DNA from 2 places in the Leucobacter muris genome. Region 1 is predicted to be linked to the other one. Evidence: predicted binding sites of a transcription regulator. Region 1 holds the regulator's gene; the other holds the start of a gene.

Evidence for each region. The regulator HspR, encoded in region 1, represses chaperone genes until heat shock. The targets are predictions, from matches to a motif close to AAGTTGAGTCNNNNNGACTCAACTT.
Region 2: the regulator HspR is predicted to act here: its motif matches at 4,841-4,865, upstream of Leucomu_RS11115 (Hsp20/alpha crystallin family protein).

What each region holds. Positions count from the first base shown of each region.
Region 1 covers NZ_CP035037.1:2,841,310-2,847,508, forward strand. The annotation lists gene Leucomu_RS13275 (glycosyltransferase) at 1-600, opposite strand, end outside; gene Leucomu_RS13280 (MFS transporter) at 734-2,038, opposite strand; gene Leucomu_RS13285 (helix-turn-helix domain-containing protein) at 2,215-2,538, shown strand; gene Leucomu_RS13290 (class I SAM-dependent methyltransferase) at 2,584-3,738, opposite strand; gene Leucomu_RS13295 (heat shock protein transcriptional repressor HspR) at 3,726-4,148, opposite strand; gene Leucomu_RS13300 (DnaJ C-terminal domain-containing protein) at 4,168-5,130, opposite strand; gene Leucomu_RS13305 (nucleotide exchange factor GrpE) at 5,123-5,731, opposite strand; gene dnaK (molecular chaperone DnaK) at 5,734-6,199, opposite strand, start outside.
Region 2 covers NZ_CP035037.1:2,385,714-2,391,912, reverse strand. The annotation lists gene Leucomu_RS11145 (carbon-nitrogen hydrolase family protein) at 1-46, shown strand, start outside; gene Leucomu_RS15760 (APC family permease) at 43-588, shown strand; gene Leucomu_RS15755 (APC family permease) at 614-1,390, shown strand; gene Leucomu_RS11135 (ABC transporter ATP-binding protein) at 1,506-2,324, shown strand; gene Leucomu_RS11130 (ABC transporter permease) at 2,321-3,055, shown strand; gene Leucomu_RS11125 (dihydrofolate reductase family protein) at 3,158-3,805, opposite strand; gene Leucomu_RS11120 (hypothetical protein) at 4,029-4,256, shown strand; gene Leucomu_RS11115 (Hsp20/alpha crystallin family protein) at 4,332-4,802, opposite strand; gene Leucomu_RS11110 (bifunctional alpha,alpha-trehalose-phosphate synthase (UDP-forming)/trehalose-phosphatase) at 5,055-6,199, shown strand, end outside.

The sequences.
Region 1 (6,199 bases):
CCCGCAGCTGACGGGCAGCACCCCGCGGCGGTGGGTGTTGCGCTCGAGGAAGTCGGCGGCGCGGCGCGTGGGCGTGGTGACGGCGGCGGCGCGGGTGAGCACGCGGTCGGCGTCGTTCCACCCCCAGCGCACGAAGACGCGTTTGGCGCGCTCGGGCAGCAGGGTGAAGTCGAGCACGTTCTCGGGCATGACGTGGTTGGTGGCGACAATGCGGATGCCCCGCTTGGCGCCCTCCTTCGCGAGGGCGCGCCCCACGACGATGTGCGACTGGATGTGGATGACGTCGGGCCGCACGGCGTCGAGCAGCTTGCGGGCGTAGGAGCGGGCGCGCCAGGGCAGCACGAAGCGCAGCCAGTCGTGCGGGTACCAGCGCCAACTGGTCCACCGGTGCACCGTCATGCGCTCGCCCTCGATGGTCTCGGAGAAGCTGCCGGTGCGGTTCATCCGCTTCGAGGGGGCGACCACGTGCACGTCGTGCCCGCGCTGCACGAGCCCCGCCGCCAGGCGCTCCGCGAAGCGGGCCGCTCCGTTGACGTCGGGTGAGAAGGTGTCGCATCCGATGAGGACGCGAAGAGGGGGCTGGCGATCGGTGGTGCTCACGGTGTGCGGGAGTCCTTCGGTCGATGGGGTGTTGCCGGTGGGCGAACGCACTCAAGTGTATGCAGCGACGCCTCGGAATCATCGCAGCGCTGCGCCGAGTCGGCGCAGCGCGCAGGCCGCTCCGAGGGGCCGATCAGGCGCCCGAGGGGGTGCGGGGCGCGGGCGGCTCGGGATCAGGATCCGGATCGGGGCCGCGTCCCGGGTCGCTCCGCATGCGGGGCACGTAGCGCGGGATCCAGCGCGCGAAGCCCGCGGCGCCGAGCACCGCGAGCACCCCCGTGACGGTGCTCGCGAGGGGCAGCGACACCGCAGCGATGGCGGAGACCGCGAGGGGCGCCGCAGCGCCGCCGAAGTCGGTGAGCGTGCGCCACGCCGCGAGGTAGGGGGCGGGGTTGCCGCGGGGGGCGAGGTCGGCGCCGAGGGTGAGCAGGATGCCGCTCGACAGTCCGTTGCCGATGCCGATCACCACCGAGCAGCCCACCAGCCACCAGACCGCCCCGGGCAGGTCGTGGGTGGTGGCGAGCAGCAGGAAGCTGAGCGCCATCGCCACGGTCGCCGGCAGCGCCGCCCACAGGCGGCCGAATCGGTCCATCACCTGGCCGCTCACGTAGAACAGCGCGAAGTCGATCGTGCCGGCGATGCCGACCACGAGCGCGACGCCCGTCGCGTCGAGGCCGATCGAGACGCCCCAGAGCGGCAGCAGCACGTCCTTCACGGAGCGCAGCCCCGAGAGGATCGCCGCCGAGCCGCCGATGCGCAGCAGCGGTTCGCGGCCGACGCGGATCGCGCCGATCACCCCGCTCGATCCCGGGGCGGGCACGGGCCCGGTGCTGGCTGGGCCACCCGGGGGGCGGTCGGACAGCAGCCGCTCGGGATCCGGAGCGAATCCCACGAGCAGCGCGGTGAGCGCGAGGCAGACGACGAACGCCCAGACGGGCGCCTCCTGCGCGCCGGTGAGGCCCAGCAGACCGGCCGCCAGGAAGGGCCCCGCGAACCTGCCGAAGCGGTGCGACCCTCCGATCAGCGACAGGGCCCGGGCTCGGAACGAGACCGGCACCCGGGTCGTCATGAGCGAGTGGCGCGCGAGGCCGAACGTCGCCTCGGCGAAGCCGATCACGAACACCGACGCTCCGAGCACGGCGAGGCTCGGGGCGAGCGCCACGCCCAGCGCGCCCGCGAACGCGACCGCGGACGCGATGAGCATCGCGATCCGCTCCCCCGACCGAGACACGAGCCAGCTCGCGGGCAGGTTGCCGAGCAGGCGGCCCACGACCACGGCCGAGGCGATGACGCCGGAGAGGCCGAGCCCGGCGCCCTGCGACACGGCGATGACGGGCACGATCGGCAGCATCGCGTAGGCGCCGAGGGTGAACAGGATCGTGGGCCCGTAGATGCTCGGGGCGAGGCGCAGCAGCAGATCCCGTGTGGAGTTCGACATGTCACCTCCAGCGTACGCCCGCGGGCGGTCGGATCGCGCCGGGCGCCGGGTGCCGGGCGGAGGTCGGCCGGGGGGGGCGGCCGGCTCCCGGCCGAGACGGAGGCGGAATACTAGCTCTTTTCAGCCAGTGCGTCTGCGCTCTGGTGATCGACGCATGAGGCGAGCACGCTGGATCGGTGCCCAACATCCACTCGGAAGCCGCGCTGAAGATCGGCCGTCGCGTACGCGAGGTGCGGCATCGACTCGGCATCTCGCTCGAGGATCTCGGCGAGCTCTCCGAGATCAGCTGGACGAGCATCGGCAAGATCGAGCGCGGCGTCTCCAGCCCCACGGCCGAGACCCTCGTGCGCCTCGCGACCGCACTCGAAGTCGACCCGGGCAGCTTCCTCTCGGGCCTGACCGCCGACGACTACGGCGCCCGCCTGCACCAGCTCTCGGCCCGGGATCTCATCAGGGCGCGGGCCGAGCAGGGCCGCGGACGGCGCCGGCGCAAAGCCTGAAGGGGGCCCGCAACCGGCCCGACCGGAGCCGTCAGGCCGGCCGTCTCAGCGCAGCGTCGCCGACAGCACCGTGAAGGTGCGATCGCGGGCGACCTCGCGCACGGGCCCGACCTCGCGCTCCACGAGCGATCGATAGCGCAGGTGCGAGTTGAAGACGAGTCGCAGCTCGCCGCCCGGCGCCAGCGCACGACGGCACGCGCGGATCAGGCGGTGGGCCACGCCGGCGTGCACCGTCGATCCCGTGTGGAAGGGCGGATTGAGCAGGATCAGCTCGGCCCACCCGTCGGGCACGGCGTCGAGCGCGTCGGCGCGGTGGATCGCGACGCGATCCGCCACCCCGGCCTCCATCGCGGTGAGCCGCGTCGCCGCGACGGCCGCGGTCGACTGATCGGTGGCGGCCACCCGTGCCGCCGACCACCGCAGCGCGGCCGAGACGGCGAGCACCCCGTTGCCGCAGCCGAGATCGACCACCCGCGCGGGTCCAGCCCCGCCGTCCGGCGAGCCGCCGCCGGCCTGCGCGTCGCCGAGACCCTCGAGCAGCAGCCGGCTGCCGTGGTCGAGCGTCGCGCCGCCGAAGGTGGTCCCGAACGCCGCGACGCGGAACGCGAGCGCCGGGTCGGAGCCCCAGCGCGGAAACGGCGCCGGCCCCGCGTCCCGCGGCCCGCTCGCGGTCAGCACTCGGGCCTTGCGCCGCCCCAGCCCTGCAGAGACCTCTCCGAAGTATCGGCCGAGCACGCCGTTCTGCGCGACGGTCATGTGCTTCACCCGGCCGCCCGCGTACACGCGCACGCCGGGGTGCGCCCAGCGCGCGATCGACCAGGCGATCTCGTCGAGCGCGTCGAGTCCCCGAGGCAGCTGCAGCAGCACGAGCCGTGCACCCCGCAGCAGCGACTCGTCGAGCGGGTGCGAGGCGTGCAGGCCCGCGAACCCGAGGCGCTCCGCGTTCGCCTGCAGCGCGAGCTCGCCGAGCAGCGGGTCCTGGTGCACGCGGATCGCCCGCGCTCCGAGCACCGCGGCGCCCAGGGTCAGCGCCCCGTGGCGGTCGCCGATCACGACGACGTCGCCGTCGCCCGCCTCCCGCAGCTCGGCGGCTGCGGTATCGAGGATCAGCTCGTCGGCGGCGTCGTACGCCTGCAACTCGGGGGCGTCGAAGTCGGGATGTCGCGAGAGGCGCGCGAAGAGCTCGGCTACGGCTTCCACACGACGACCTCGGCGTTGCGGCGCACGCGGGTGCCGCGACGCAGCGTGATCACCTCGCCGCCCGCGGCGCCCGCGGCGAACACGCGCCGCTCGGGTCGCTGCAGCCGCTCCTCGGCGAGGGCGTGCTCGAGGTCTCGCACGCGATCCTCGAGCTCGCGCACGCGATCCTCGAGGTGCAGCACCCGCCGGATCCCCTCGAGACTGAGCCCCTCGGCCGAGAGCCGCGAGACCTCGCGCAGCCGCGCCACGTCGTGCAGGGAGTACCGGCGGGTGTTGCCGCGGGTGCGCTGCGGCGACACGAGCCCGATGCGGTCGTATTGGCGCAGGGTCTGCGGGTGCATCTCGGCGAGTTCGGCCGCGGCGGCGATCGCGAACACGGGGGTGTAGCGATCCATCTGCGGTTCTGCCATGCGACTCACCTTCCTCGGGTCAGCCCCGGGCGCGCGACAGGAGATCCTCGCGCGGATTCTCCTGGGGCTCCACCTGTCGGAACGCCTCGAGGGCTTCGCGGGCCTGCTCCGAGAGGTGCGACGGCACGACCACCTGCACCTCGGCGAGCAGGTCGCCGGTGCCCTTGGAGCTCTTCACTCCGCGGCCCTTGACCCGCAGCACCCGGCCGCTGGGCGTGCCCGGCTGCACCTTGAGGCGCACGGGATCGCCGCCGAGCGTGGGCACCTCGACGGTGCCTCCGAGCGCGGCCTCCGAGAAGGTGATCGGCAGCTTGAGGCGGAGGTTCTGCCCGTCGCGCTCGAAGACCGGGTGCTTGCGCACGCTCACCGTGAGGATGATGTCGCCCGACGGCCCGCCGTTGGGGCTGGGATCGCCCTTTCCGCGCACCTTGATCTTCTGCCCGTCCGAGACGCCGGCCGGGATCTTGACCTTGACGGCCCCGTTCGGGGTCTGCAGCGTGACGGTCTTGCCCTGCACCGCGGTCTCGAAGTCGAGTGTGGTCGTGGCCTGGATGTCGCGCCCCGGCTGCGGCCCGCTGGGGCCGCCGCCGAACAGGTTGAAGATGTCCTCGTAGTTCTGCCCGCCCTGCGGGAAGCCGCCCTGGTAGCTGAAGTTCGCGCCGCCGCGACCGCCGCCGAACATGCCTCCGAAGATGTCCTCGAAGCCCTGCGCGCCGCCACCGCCCGCGGTGAAGCGGGCGCCGCCGGCGCCCATGGCGCGGATCTGGTCGTACTCGGCTCGCTGCTCCTTGTCGGAGAGCACCGAGTAGGCCTCGCTGATCTCCTTGAACTTCGCCTCGGCGACCGTGTCACCCGGGTTGGAGTCCGGATGGTACTTGCGGGCGAGCTTGCGGTAGGTCTTCTTCAGCTCGGCATCGCTCGCGTCCTTCGAGACGCCGAGGACGGCGTAGAAGTCTTTCTCGAGCCAATCCTGACTAGCCATCTGCCCTCACCGCCACCGCTACCTTGGCGGGGCGCAGCTCGACGTCGCCGACGCGGTACCCCCGCTCGATCACGTCCAGTACCGTCTGCTGCTCCGTGCCGGGAACCGGCACCTGGGCGATGGCCTCGTGCAGCTGCGGGTCGAAGGGCTCGCCCTTCTCGCCGTGGCTCTCGACGCCGAGGCGCTCCATGGTGCCGCGGATCTTCTGGGCGATCGTGGCGAACGCGGAGCCCTCCACGAGGTCGCCGTGCTGCTCGGCGCGATCGAGGTCGTCGAGCACGGTGAGCAGCGGGGTGACCGCCGCCGCGACGGCGCGCTGCTTCTCGAGCTGGGCGTTGGCCTCGGTGCGCTTGCGGTAGTTCGCGTACTCCGCGCTGAGACGGCGCAGATCCTCGAGGTAGGGGTGCTCCTCCGCAGGGGCGCCCTCGGCCTCGTCGGCCGTCTTCGCGTCGGAGCTCTGCTCAGCGTTCAGGATGTCGTCGACGGTGAACCCGTCTTCCTGCGGCACGGGGCCGGAGGCGTTCGCCTCCGGCCCCGTCGTCGCAGGAACATCGTCGCTGTTGGGGTCTTCGCCCGGCGTGCGCTGTTCCTGATCCGCCATGGTTACTTCTGCTCCTCGTCCTCGACGACCTCGGCGTCCACCACGTCGTCGTCGTTCGACTCCCCGGAGCCGGCGTCGGTCGTGGGCTGCTCGGCCTGGGCGGCCGCGTAGATCGCCTCGCCGAGCTTGGTCTGGCTCTGGCCCAGCTTGTCGGCGGCCGTCTTCACGGCATCGTCGTCATCGCCGGCCAGTGCCTGCTTCAGCGCGTCGAGGTCGCCCTGCACCTCGGTCTTGACGTCGTCGGGAAGCTTGTCCTCGTTCTCGGAGATGAGCTTCTCGACCGAGTAGGCCAGCTGCTCGGCGTTGTTGCGCTGCTCGGCGGACTCGCGGCGCTTCTTGTCCTCGGACGCGTGCTCCTCGGCCTCGCGCACCATGCGCTCGATGTCCTCCTTGGAGAGCGTCGAGCCGCCGGAGATGGTGATCGTCTGCTCCTTGCCCGTGCCCTTGTCCTTCGCGGAGACCTGCACG
Region 2 (6,199 bases), 460 kb from region 1:
CACCCCGAGTGCCTGGGCCCCCCGCACGACGGAGGTCCGCGCATGAGCGCCGTCATGGAGACCACGAGTGCTCCCGCCACGAAGCTCCTCCCGCGCCTCGGACTGCTCGGGGTCGTGTTCTTCGGGCTCGCCTACATGTCGCCGAGCATCGTCACGTCGACCTTCGGCGTCGTCTCCGAGACGAGTCGCGGGGCTGCGCCGACCGCCTACCTCGTCGCCACCGCAGCAATGCTGCTCACCGCGGTCGCATATGCGGTGCTCGCCCGCGAGTATCCGACGGCTGGATCGGCCTACACCTATGTGGGGCGCACTCTCGGCCGGGTGGTGGGCTTCTTCGCCGGGTGGGTGATCCTGCTCGACTATCTGTTCCTGCCCATGGTGGCCTGGCTCATCCAATCCACCTATCTGCATGCGCAGTTCCCGGGGATCCCGCTGTGGGTGTGGCTGCTCATCAACGTCGGGGCGACGACGACCATCAATCTCCTCGGGATCGCGCTCGCCGACCGCGTCAACATCGTGCTCACGATCACGGCGATGGCCTCGGTCGCCGCGCTCGTCGTGGTGCTGCTCCTCTTTCCTCGGTCGTGAGGGCGGAGGGCCCGCCTCGAGCGCCATGTGGAACGAAGAGACGAATCTCGTCGCGGTGAGTTCGGCGGCGGCCGTCGCCGCCTACTCCTTCCTCGGCTTCGACGCGATCTCCACGCTGAGCGAGGAGACCAAGCAGCCTCGACGCGACATTCCGCGGGGCATCGTGCTCGCCGTACTGCTCGGCGGGTGCATCTTCGTCGGCGTCTCCTTCCTCATGCAGCTCGTGCACCCCGGCGGCGTGTTCGAGAACGCGGACACCGCGGGCTACACCCTCTCGATCTTCGCGGGAGGTGAGGCGTTCACCAACGTGAACAATCTGGTCAGCGTGATCGCGGGCTTCGGTTCCGGTCTCGCGATCCAGGCGACCTCGAGCCGGCTGCTGTACGTGATGGGGCGCGACGGCGTGCTGCCCAGGTCGGTCTTCGGTCGCCTCAGCTCGGTCTTCCGCGTGCCGTGGATCAACATCCTGCTGATCGGGCTCATCGGCATGCTCGGGATGCTGCTCGACATCGGGAAGGCGACCGCGTACATCAACTTCGGCGCATTTCTCGCGTTCGCGCTCGTGAACGTCGCATTCCTCGTGTGGATCTGGCGCAGCTTCCGTGCCCGCAGTAGCATGGCGCGCGCGGCTCTGCTCAGCCTGCTGCCGATCGCGGGTTTCGCGGTCGATCTGTACCTCTTCTCGAAGCTGCATCCCGAGGCGTACGCGATCGGGGGCGGCTGGCTGGTCCTCGGTCTCGTGATGCTCGGGATCGCCACCCGCGGATTCCGTCGTCCGGTGCCGGTGCTCTCCGAGCGCTAGACGCGTCGCTCGGCCGCGCTGCGAGCATGGTCGGGCGGCGAGGCGCGCCCCGGGGGCGCGGCAGTTGTCGGCCTCCGGGGCGGGCATCGACCGTCGGGGCGAGTACCCTGAGGGCATGGACGACGGCACCGATGCCCGGCCCGCGATTCAGGTCGCGGGGCTGACGGTGCGGCGCGGCCGGCGCACGGTGCTCGACGACGTTGGGTTCGAGATACCGCGCGGGCAGGTCACTGGTCTGCTCGGCCCCTCGGGCTGCGGCAAGAGCACGCTGATGCGCTCCGTGGTCGGGGTGCAGGGCGGGGTCGCGGGCGAACTGCGCGTGCTCGGCGAGCCGGCGGGATCGAAGCGGCTGCGTCGCCGGGTCTCCTACGCCACACAGGCCGCGTCGGTGTACGACGACCTCACCGTGCAGCAGAACCTGCGCTACTTCGCCCGCGTGCTCGGCGCACCCGGCGGCGATACCGAGCGCGTGATCGAGCTGGTCGGTCTGGGCGACCACGCGAAGCGACGAGTCGAGGCGCTGAGCGGCGGGCAGCGCAACCGGGTGTCGCTGGCCGCAGCGCTGCTCGGGTCGCCCGACGTGGTCGTGCTGGACGAGCCCACCGTCGGCCTCGACCCCGTGCTCCGGGTCGAGCTGTGGGATCTCTTCCGAGAGCTCGCGGCCACCGGCACCACCCTCCTCGTCAGCAGTCACGTGATGGACGAGGCGCTGCGCTGCGACCGCCTGCTGCTGATGCGCGAGGGCCGCATCATCGCCGACACCTCGCCCGCCGACCTGCTCGAGCGGACCGGCACGACCGACCCCGAGGCCGCGTTCCTCGCGATCGTCGCGACGCAGGGCGGCGCGCCCGCGCGGCCTCCGGCTGCGGCGTCCCACCACGGGAGGCACGAGGCCGCCGACCCCGCAGAGGCTTCGAAGGAGGGTACGCGATGACCCTCACCCGCACCCTTGCCACCGCCGGCCGCGTGCTGCGGCAGCTCGGTCACGACCCGCGATCCATCGCTCTGCTGCTGCTCATGCCGAGCCTGCTCGTCGGCCTCTTCGCGTGGCTGCTCGACGAACAGGAGGGGGCGTTCGAGCAGCTCGGCGGGCCGATCCTGGCTCTGTTCCCCTTCATCCTCATGTTCATCATCACGTCGGTGACCACCCTGCGGGAGCGCCGATCCGGCACGCTCGAACGGCTGATGACCACACCCCTCGGCAAGGGCGACTTCATCGCGGGCTACGCGCTTGCGTTCGGCCTCGCCGCCGCCGTGCAGGCGGTGATCACGGTCGGCTTCGCGGTGGTCGTGTGCGGGCTCGAGGTCGACGGTCCGATCTGGCAGCTGGGGCTCGTCGCCGTGCTCGACGCCCTGCTCGGCACCGGGCTCGGGCTGCTCGCCAGCGCCTTCGCCCGCACGGAGTTCCAGGCGGTGCAGTTCATGCCGGTGCTCGTCTTCCCGCAGATCCTGCTCGGCGGACTGCTGATGCCGCGAGATCGCATGCCCGACCCGCTGCACGCGGTCTCGGACTGGCTGCCCCTCAGCTACGCGATCGACGCGGTAAACGCGGTGACCCGCGGCGACGTGGGCTGGGAGCTGGGCGGGCCGCTGATCGTGATCGGCGCAGTGACGCTGGTCGCGCTCGGTCTGGCCGCGCTGACCCTGCGCCGACGCACGCCGTAGAGCGAGCGGCACTGCGGCACGGCGGCGCGGCCGCGCTGCAGCTGGGCGCCCCGGCGGACCGCCCAGCAGCGCCCTGCGCAGCCGGGTCCCCGAGGCGCCGGGTTACGACCCCGTGCTCCTCCGGTTCCAGAGCTGATGCGTGAGACCGCTCGAACTGCTGACCGACTCGAGGGCGAAGCGATCCTCGAAGCCCGTGACATCGTGCCACAGGCTCACCCCGCGCCCCAGTGTGATCGGCACGATCACCAGGTGCATGAAGTCGATGAGATCTGCGCGCAGGAACTGCCGCACGGTGGTCGGGCCGCCCCCGATGCGCACGTCGAGGCCGTCCGCGGCCTCCTTCGCCCGGCGCAGCACCTCTTCGGGGGTGTCGTCGACGAAGTGGAAGCTCGTGCCGTTCTCGAACACCATCTGCTCGCGCGGGTGGTGGGTGAGTACGAAGCAGGGCGTCTTGAAGGGCGGTTGCTCGCCCCACCAGCCGCGCCAGCCGTCGTCCGGCCATGGCCCCTGCTGCGGGCCGAACTTGCGGCGGCCCATGATCTCGGCGCCGATGCCCTGTCCCCACATGCTGAACAGCGCCCGGTCGAGGGTGACCGGCTCCTGCACCCGGTGCACCCCCTCGATGACGCGGCCGTCGAACCACCCGAAGAGACGGCTGGCGTCTCCGATCGGCTGATCGAACGTCACGTACTCTCCGGCCGAGTAGCCGTCGAGCGATACGAACTGATTGTGCACGCGAGTGCGGACCATGACCCCTCCAGAGGCTCGTGCGATCCCGAGCCGATCCCGGGTCGTGGGTGTCGGGCGGTTGCCGTCGCCAGGCGAATCCTCGAAGCCCGGTGCGAACCGGGGGTCGTGTGCTCGGGTGGCGCACTCGCAGGTTAGATGATCGTGCCCGGTCGCGCCACCCCTGGAAGGCCCGGCGCCGCGGGCGCAGTCTGGAGAGACGACGCATCATGAGGAGGAGGGCACCATGGACGAGCAGATGCCGCGCGCGGTCGAGGAGGGCGCCGAGCGCGCCGAGGAGGTCGTCGAGAAGACGAACACCGGATCGGACGCCGAGTCCGCGGCCGGGGCGGGCGGTGAGCCCGGTGGCGAGCCGTCCCAGGAGACGGGGCGGGGCGAGGTGGACGCCGCCCGCGACGTCACCGACGACGAGCGATGGCAGCAGCCGCAGGAGCCTCGGACCACCGTCGACTGACCGCCGCTGAACGACGAGGGCTCCGCGTCCGCTCGAAGAGAGCGGGCGCGGAGCCCTCGTTCGTGTGCCTCGCGCTTAGGCCGGACTGTTCTCCAGCTGCGCGGGGGTGGGATCGGAGGCCTGAATGGTCTGCGGCGTCTCGCCGGCTCCGCCGGTCATGACCTCCACCTTGCGCGGCTTCGCGCGCTCGCTGACCGGGATCGTGACGCACAGGACCCCGTTGTCGTAGCTGGCGCTGATGCGTTCGGTGTCGATGCCCTGGCCCAGGCTCAGCTGGCGCAGGAAGCTGCCGGCGGTGCGCTCGCGGGTGATCCACTTCACGTTCTCGGCGTCGGGCAGGGTGCGCTCGGCTCGGATCGTGAGGAGCTGCCCGTCCACGTCGATGTCGACGGAGCCGGGATCCATGCCGGGGAGGTCTGCCGTCAGCAGGTAGTGGTCGCCATCGCGATAGAGATCCATCGGCATCTGCCGGGGGCCGCGGAGCGGTTCGCTGAGCAGCACGTCGGCGAGGCGTTCCACGTCGCGGAGGGGGTTGTAGCTTGCCATGTTCGCACCTTTCTCTCATCTGGCGATACGGAGTTCGAAAGTTGAGTCGATGCGACTCAACCTGCTTGTAGATTAGCACTCTCGAGGTGGGAGTGCTAAGAGGCGTTCGCTGAGGGCAAACGAGCCGGCGGGTGAGGACGGATCCTCTCCCGGGTGCGTGGGCGCCTATCATCGCGCGATCCCGAGCCGCAATGGGCAGCGAACCGTGACCCGCGCTCGTTAGACTGCGAACACAGAGTCGCAGGGGGTGCCATGACCGAAATGCAGGACATGACGGGCGGTCGCGAGCTCGTCATGGTTTCCAATCGACTTCCCGTCGACCGCGTGGTCGCGAGCGACGGATCGACCTCCTGGCGCACCTCGCCCGGGGGGCTCGTCACCGCCGTCGCGCCCATCGTCGAGCAGCTCGGCTGCCTCTGGGTCGGGTGGGTCGGCGCCGCCGACGAGCAGCTCGAGCCCTTCGAGATCGGATCGATGCGCCTCGCCCCCGTCGAACTCAGCGAAGACGACATCGAGCTCTACTACGAGGGCTTCTCGAACGGCACGCTGTGGCCGCTCTACCACGACGTGATCGCGCGCCCCGACTTCCACCGCGTGTGGTGGGACCGCTACCGTCGGGTGAACCAGCGGTTCGCGGAGCGCGTCGCCGAGCAGGCCGCGCGGGGAGCGATCGTGTGGGTGCACGACTACCAGCTGCAGCTCGTGCCCGCCATGCTGCGCGAACTGCGCCCCGACCTCACGATCGCGTTCTTCCTGCACATCCCGTTCCCGCCGAGCCGCCTCTTCGCACAGCTGCCGTGGCGCAAGAGCGTCGTCGAGGGGCTGCTCGGCGCCGACGTGATCGGGTTCCAGCAGGTCACCGACGCGGTCGCCTTCCGCATGACCGCCGAGCGCTTCACCCGGGTGCCCGCCCTCGGCAATACGATCGTCGTACCCGGCACCGCCGACCATCCGTCGCGCACGGTGCTCGCCCAGGAGTTCCCGATCTCGATCGACGCCGCAGCCTTCGCCGAGGTCGCCGCCCGCCCCGAGATCCAGCAGCGCGCGCGGGAGATCCGCGCCGAGCTCGGCAACCCCAAGACGGTCATGCTGGGCGTCGACCGGCTCGACTACACGAAGGGCATCCGCCACCGCCTCAAGGCGTTCGACGAGCTGCTCGGCGACGGTGAGATCGACCCCGCCGACATCGTGTTCGTGCAGGTCGCGAGCCCGAGCCGCGAACGCGTCGACGCCTACCGGCAGCTGCGTGACGAGGTCGAGCTCACGGTGGGGCGCATCAACGGCGAGCACGGCTCGATCGGGCACGCGCCGCTCGTCTACCTGCACCGCGGACACACCCGCGACGAGATGGTGGCCCTCTACCTCGCGGCCGACGTGCTGCTCGTCACACCGCTGCG